One region of the Leisingera sp. ABM4_060 genome, then DNA from elsewhere that is predicted to be linked to it. Evidence: riboswitches for the same ligand, from Rfam matches in the RefSeq annotation. Region 1 holds a riboswitch; each other region holds the start of a gene.
The links. A riboswitch is a leader RNA that binds a small molecule or an ion and turns the genes downstream of it on or off. The one in region 1 is predicted to bind cobalamin.

Region 1 (2,256 bases):
GTTCCAGGTGGTCGGGTAGTGGAATTTCAGCAATGTGCCCGCATCGGCGAACGGCACCCGGCCCAGCTTCTTCGTTACCGCCGCCTTGCCGTCCAGGGTATAGCTCTCGGCGCCCTCGTTCAGCGGCATCCGCGCCAGCCGGTGCTGACCGCGTTCGTCGATGGTAAAGGCGGACGGGACGCCCGCCGCCTCGATCCGGTCGAAATGCGTTTGCAAGTGCGCCGGTGTCTCGCCGCCTTCGATGCCGGTCACCGACGGGTCTTCCGGGAAGGTGCGGCACAGCGACGGGTGGTTGCCGCCGCAGTGATAGCACTCGCGGTTGTTCTCCCAGACCAGCTTCCAGTTGCCGTTCTCGATGATCGAGCTTTCATAGGCCACCTTGGCGTTACCCAGGTCATGCGGTTCCAGATACGGACGCGCCACAGCGGCAAAAGCATCGAAATCCGGCGCCTCATCGGCCAGACAGATATAGATCAGCCCCGCCAGATCACGGCAGTGCACCGGTTTCAGGCCATGCTTGGAGGCATCGAAGTCCGGCCCCATGTCACGCGCCCACAACAGCGAGCCGTCCAGCTCATAGGTCCACTGGTGGTAGGGGCAAACCAGCTTGGGCGAATTGCCTTTCTTGGCCTTGCACACAACCGAGCCGCGGTGGCGGCAGGCATTGTGGAAGGCGCGCACTTCGCCATCGGTGCCGCGCACGATGATGACATTGTAGGACCCCACCTGATGGGTCACGTAATTGCCCGCCTTCGGGATCTCGCAGGCCGGAATGGCAAACAGCCACTCGCGGTAGAAGATCTGGCGCATGTCCAGATCCAGAACCCCCGGATCGGTATAGAACGCCTGTTCCAGGGAATAGTTTTTCTGCCGGCCCATCAGCTTGGCCAGAATTTCGCTGTCCTGAAGCATCTGCTTCTCTCCTTTGCCGCATCCCCGCGGCGTCTTGGCTGGGTGCAGGCATGGGAAGAGAGATTGCAGGCCACGCGCCCGCAACCGCCCGACCGCCGCCCGCGGTTGACGTGTTTTCATGGCAAGGCTGGTTTCCGGACTGTCCCGGGGCCGCGTGGCGGCGGAGCCTGGCACCTTCCCGAGGCATGCGCCTCAGTGGTCTTTGCCAGGCCTGACCCGGGGTCACCGTTGCGGGGGCAGTGCCGGAGTTTCACCAGCTTCCCAATTCTCCGCCCCGAAAGGCGGCACCTTGCTGAGATGGAAAATGCCCGATCACGGGCCGGTCGGCGAAAACAAATCCGACCCGCCGAAACCGGAAAAAGACATGCATGTTTGCCGCTCTAAACCGCACAGGGTTGTCCAGAATCTCAAACCGGCACTCGCCAGCCTGTTTGCGGCAAGCGCTTATCTTTCATGCGTTTACCCGTTGCCCGCTGCCGCGAATTGATTCGCGGACACCCGAAAATGCGCCGGTCACTTGGAACTGGAACCACGATTAACTATATATCGTATAATTAATTGCGACTCAGGAGAACCAGATGACCACCGGCCACGTTTTCATCGCCACCAGCCTCGACGGCTTTGTGGCCCGCCAGGACCACTCGCTGGATTGGCTTTACAAACAGCCTGTTGCCGACGATGACGATGGCGGTTTTGCGGCCTTCATGGACAGCGTCGACGGGCTGGTCATGGGAACAGGATCATTCCGCACCCTGCTGGGGTTTGATGCATGGCCCTACGCCAAACCGGTTGTGGTGCTCAGCAGCAGCCTGACCGAACAGGACATTCCCGAGGAACTGAAGGACAAGGTACGCCTCAGCACCGCTGCACCCGCAGACCTTATGCAGGAACTGCAGGAAGAGGGCTGGAAACGCGCCTATATCGACGGCGGCCGGATGGTGCAGTCCTTCCTGCGGCAAGGGCTGATCGCGGATCTGACCATCACAACGGTCCCGATCCTGATCGGCAGCGGCATCCCGCTGTTCGGCAGCCTCGACCGTGACATCGACCTCCAGGTGGCAAGCTCCCGCACACTGCCCACCGGCATGGTCCAGACCACGTTCCGGGCGGCCTGACCCATGCCCCCGCGCAAAGGGCGCCCGCCCAGAGGCAGCCGGACCCTCAGCAAGGATGATGTGCTGAACCAGGCCCTGCAACTGCTCGACGAAGGCGGCAGCAAAGCTCTCACCTTCAAGGCACTGGCGGCGGCGCTTGGCGTCACCCCGATGGCCGTTGCCCATCACGCCGGCACCAGGGACGAGATGATTGCATCTCTCGTCGCCATTGCGTTCGAAGGTGCTGATG
Region 2 (2,256 bases), 140 kb from region 1:
CAAGGACAGCCTGCTGTCGGAACTGGAGGCCGAGGAGGAGGCGCTGGCATTGGTTGCCCAAGCCCTGGCAGACAATGCTGCACGGCAGCAGCGGCTGACAATTCTGGCAACGGTGCCGGGGATTGTTCAAAAGCTGCATTTCACCGGGCCTGGCGAGGTTGTTGCCCCGGGTGAGCCGATTGCCGAGATTCTGCCTACTCAGGACCGCCTGATCGCCGAGGTCGAAATCCGGCCGGAGGACATCGGCCACGTGGCAGTGGGCGACCCGGTTGAATTAAAGTCGACGACCTTTGATTCCAGGCAGTACGGGGTCCAGGCAGGCGAGGTGTTCGAAATCTCACCAAACTCGCGCCTCAATGACCGCAAAGAGGCGTACTTCGAGGTCCGGATTTCTTTTGCGGATGAAAATACCTCAGAAGTTTCCTTGAGCCGCCGGCTGACTGCCGGCATGGAAGTCAACGCGGCGATCCGGACTGGCGAGCGAACCGTTCTTGACTACGTGGTTTCTCCCATTACCGAACCGATCGGGCGCGCCTTCCGGGAGCGCTGATCATACGGCCTGGAGGAGAACAGGGAGGATACCGCGGCAATCCAGCCTGCTACCACCTCAAAGGGCGCTTCCCGCAGTAAGACCGTTTAAGAGTTGGAAGCGTTTTAGAAGCGCGGGCAAGAACGGAACTGTGGCGGGATGGCCTGCCGGCTCCTCCCGTCAGGCTTAACCAGAAGGCTTCGCCGTAATTTCCGGGCCTCCCGCGCAGCTTGTGGCGCAACAGTTCGGTGCAGGCCTTTTCAGTTCCGTGACGCGCGGCTTCTTTTGTGCAAACCCGTCCCCCTAGCCGGGAGCCGGGATCAAGTCCTCAAGCGTTCAACGGCAAGCGGGCAATGGACGAGACGCTTGACTCGCATATTCCGTTTTGCCATTCAGCCAAAGTGACCGGTTCCGCGAGTGTTTCAATGCGCAGCGGAAGAAATAGGGAACACGGTGAGGCGTACCCAAAAGGGACCAAATCCGTGACTGCCCCCGCAACTGTGAGCGGTGAGTGACGCTGAACATGCCACTGGGAAGTCTCCCGGGAAGGCCAGCCGAACCAGGACCCGCGAGTCAGGAGACCTGCCGGACACGAGGACCGAGGCTCCGCTTGCGGGGGCTCAACTCTTATCCACCGGACGCCGGGGTGCGCGTCTGGCCCGGGCGTTGTTTCGACAATTCCGTGCCGCTACTCCCCGTTGTTCATTCCTGATTGCAGGTGTGCCTGCGTCGTCGAATGAGGACGAAATGAAACTGAACTACCTGGCCGCAGCCCTGGCCGTTTCCCTGCCGGTTACCGCATCGGCGCATTTCCAGCTGAACTACACCGAAAACGCGCTGATCGAGAAGCCCGGCGACGTGCCGATGGGGCTGGTGTTCTGGCACCCGATGGCGAACGGCCATGCGATGGACATGGGCAAGCCCGAAGAATTCTTCATGATCCACAAGGGCGAAAAGACCGACCTGGCGGACCGCCTGGAGCCCGCCACCTTCAAGGGCGTCGAGAACGAAGCCTCAGCTTACAAGGCCTCGGTGCCGGTGAAACGCTCGGGCGATTATGTGGTGGTGACTGTGCCTGCGCCTTATTACGAGGAAAGCGAGGACATCTACATCCAGCAGATCGCCAAGGTTGTGCTGAACCGCAACACACTGCCCACCGACTGGGATCAGCCGGTTGGCCTGGCCACCGAAATCCTGCCGCTGAACAAGCCCTACAACGTCATCGTGGGCTCCACCTTCTCGGGCCAGGTTCTGGCCGACGGCAAGCCGGTTCCGGGTGCCGAGATTGAAATCGAATTCATGGCCGCCGAGCCGGATCTCGAGAAGTTCTCCACCACCAGCCCGACCGTGGGTGAGATGCCGGGCGGTGCGATTGTGGCCATCGCCGACCAGAACGGCGTGTTCTCCTTTGGCATTCCGAAAGCCGGCTACTGGGGCTTTGCAGCTCTGGGTTCCGGTCCGGCGACCGAGCACGACGGCAAGGAACTCAGCCAGGATGCGGTGCTGTGGATCCACGCTGAAGAGCTGAAGTGAAAGCAGACCGATGCATATCGTAGACGGCGCACTGTCTAACCCGGTTGTGATCGGCGGCGCGGTTGCCGCCGTCGGCGGTATTGCCATGGGTCTGCGCAGCCTGCCGCTGGAGCGTATTCCGGCGGCGGGGGTGCTATCCGCCAGTTTCTTTGTGGCCTCGCTGATCCATGTCCCGATCGGGCCCAGTTCGGTTC
Region 3 (2,256 bases), 1.8 Mb from region 1:
CATCGGCAGGATCGGCAGCTTGCGCGGCGCTTCCGCCTCGATCACCGCGCGGGCCTTCTCGACGCCTGCGTCGCCGGCCAGATCGGCCTTGGACAGCAGCACGATGTCAGCGCAGGAGATCTGGTCTTCGAACACCTCGGAGAGCGGGGTTTCGTGGTCGATGCTGTCATCCGCCTCGCGCTGGGCGGCAACTGCATCCAGGTCGGGGGCAAATTGGCCCTTGGCGACGGCCTCGGCATCGGCCAGGGCGATCACGCCGTCGACAGTAATGCGGGAGCGGATCGCGGGCCAGTCAAAGGCCTTCAGCAGCGGCTTGGGCAGGGCCAGGCCGGAGGTTTCGATCACGATGTGATCGGGCTTCTCCGGCAGGTCCATCAGCTGTTCGATGGTGGGGATGAAATCATCGGCGACGGTGCAGCAGATGCAGCCGTTTGCCAGCTCCATGATGTTTTCCGCCGGGCAATTGTCATCGGCGCAGGACTTCAGGATGTCGCCGTCGACGCCGGCGGTGCCGAACTCGTTCACCACAACCGCCAGGCGCTTGCCTTGCGGGTTCTGCATCAGGTGGCGGATCAGGGTGGTCTTGCCTGCACCCAGGAAGCCGGTGATGACGGTGACGGGGATCTTGTTGAGATCGCTCATGATTACTCCTCGGAAGGGAAGGCGGCCGGCGGGATGCGGGCAACGGATTGTTTGCGGAATGCGGTGGGGCGCTCGCGCCAGGGCACCAGGCCGTCGGCGGTGGCGGCATAGGCGGCAGTGCCTGCCAGGATCTCTGGGATATGCTCCTCCGGGTCCATGTCGCCGTAGACATAGCTCCAGCGTTCCTCGCCGCCGGTCAGCAGCACGGTGCAGCTGCGCGAGCAGGCTGACAGGCATTTGACACCGCGCAAGGTAACGCCCTCGGGCATGCCGGCCTCTTTCAGGGCGTCATGCAGCAAGGTGCCGGGGCGGGTCGCCTCGGGGTCGGCGCCTTCGTTGCGGCAAGTGAGGCACACGGTCAGGGTGACCGGTCCCGGTTTGCTGGCAGCTTGATCCGCCATATCGTCAGCCATCGGCGCGCCTCCTGTCGCGGCAGGGCATGCGGGATGGCCGAAAAGGAACTGTCTCGTGCCAGCCCCTCACCCGGTCGCAGAACACCCCGTCTGCCCGTTGATCTCTCCTCTTGCTGGCAGGTCTCCCGGCTTGCGGATGCCAAGGCACGGGGGCCTTGCCGGCCATCCTGCCTTCCCGGGGGTGATCTCCCAGTGGCATGGCGGCCTCATCCGGTCACGGTCGCGGGGGCGGCTGTGCTTGAGCCTTGCGGCCTTCACATTCCCTCTTCGCCTGTTTTCACAGGAACCAGCGGAACCCCCTTGCGCTATGGCAGGCTTCTTTGTCAAGACATGGGGTCAAACAGCTGGAGCACACCATGAGCGAAAAGTCTGAAACCGTCATTTCAGAGGAAGAAGCCGCCCGCCACGCCTCGAAGATGGCCAAGAAGAAGGCCGCGCGCGACCGGATGATGAAGACCAAGGAGGGCGAGAAGGGCCTGATCATCGTCCATACCGGACCGGGCAAGGGGAAATCGTCTTCTGGTTTCGGCATGATCATGCGCTGCATTGCGCATGGGATGCCCTCTGCCGTGGTGCAGTTCATCAAGGGCGCCTGGCAGACCGGCGAGCGTACCCTGATCGAGGAGAACTTCAGCGATCTCTGCCAGTTCTACGCGATGGGCGAAGGCTTTACCTGGGAGACCCAGGACAAGGCGCGGGACATCGCTGCTGCGCAGAAGGGCTGGGAGAAGGCCAAGGAGATGATCCTGGACGAGCGTAACACCATGGTGCTGCTGGATGAGATCAACATTGCGCTGCGCTATGAGTATCTGGACCTGGAAGAGGTGCTGGAGTTCCTGGTGGAGCAGAAACCGCCGATGACCCATGTGGTGCTGACGGGGCGCAACGCCAAGGAGGAGCTGATCGAGATCGCCGATCTGGTGACCGAGATGGGGCAGATCAAGCACCCGTTCCGCGCCGGGGTGAAGGCGCAAAAGGGTGTGGAGTTTTAATCTCTTACAGGCGGCAAAAGGCGGCAAATCCGATCGGGCCTGAGGTTTTGCGCTTTGCTTTGCAAATCGCCGGGGGCGGGGGCGCTGCCTGCGGCAGCGCCCCCGCCCGGCCCAATGCTTTTCAGGGAACCTCTGGTTCCTTGAAAAGGGGCGGGAGTGCCCTCGTGTCTTGATGCCCCGCCTGCCTCCGCGCTTAAGCCGCCAGCCTC

Region 2: another riboswitch for cobalamin. It lies ahead of ACXAEH_RS17215 (DUF4198 domain-containing protein); the one in region 1 lies ahead of ACXAEH_RS17840 (aromatic ring-hydroxylating oxygenase subunit alpha).
Region 3: another riboswitch for cobalamin. It lies ahead of ACXAEH_RS09525 (DUF1636 family protein); the one in region 1 lies ahead of ACXAEH_RS17840 (aromatic ring-hydroxylating oxygenase subunit alpha).

Annotation. Positions count from the first base shown of each region.
Region 1 covers NZ_JBSWTX010000001.1:3,700,249-3,702,504, reverse strand. The annotation lists gene ACXAEH_RS17840 (aromatic ring-hydroxylating oxygenase subunit alpha) at 1-912, opposite strand, end outside; cobalamin riboswitch at 1,021-1,219, opposite strand; gene ACXAEH_RS17835 (dihydrofolate reductase family protein) at 1,491-2,027, shown strand; gene ACXAEH_RS17830 (TetR/AcrR family transcriptional regulator) at 2,031-2,256, shown strand, end outside.
Region 2 covers NZ_JBSWTX010000001.1:3,561,090-3,563,345, forward strand. The annotation lists gene ACXAEH_RS17210 (HlyD family type I secretion periplasmic adaptor subunit) at 1-550, shown strand, start outside; cobalamin riboswitch at 919-1,133, shown strand; gene ACXAEH_RS17215 (DUF4198 domain-containing protein) at 1,277-2,062, shown strand; gene cbiM (cobalt transporter CbiM) at 2,073-2,256, shown strand, end outside.
Region 3 covers NZ_JBSWTX010000001.1:1,915,518-1,917,773, reverse strand. The annotation lists gene cobW (cobalamin biosynthesis protein CobW) at 1-642, opposite strand, end outside; gene ACXAEH_RS09525 (DUF1636 family protein) at 645-1,055, opposite strand; cobalamin riboswitch at 1,154-1,361, opposite strand; gene cobO (cob(I)yrinic acid a,c-diamide adenosyltransferase) at 1,412-2,047, shown strand; gene glpD (glycerol-3-phosphate dehydrogenase) at 2,241-2,256, opposite strand, start outside.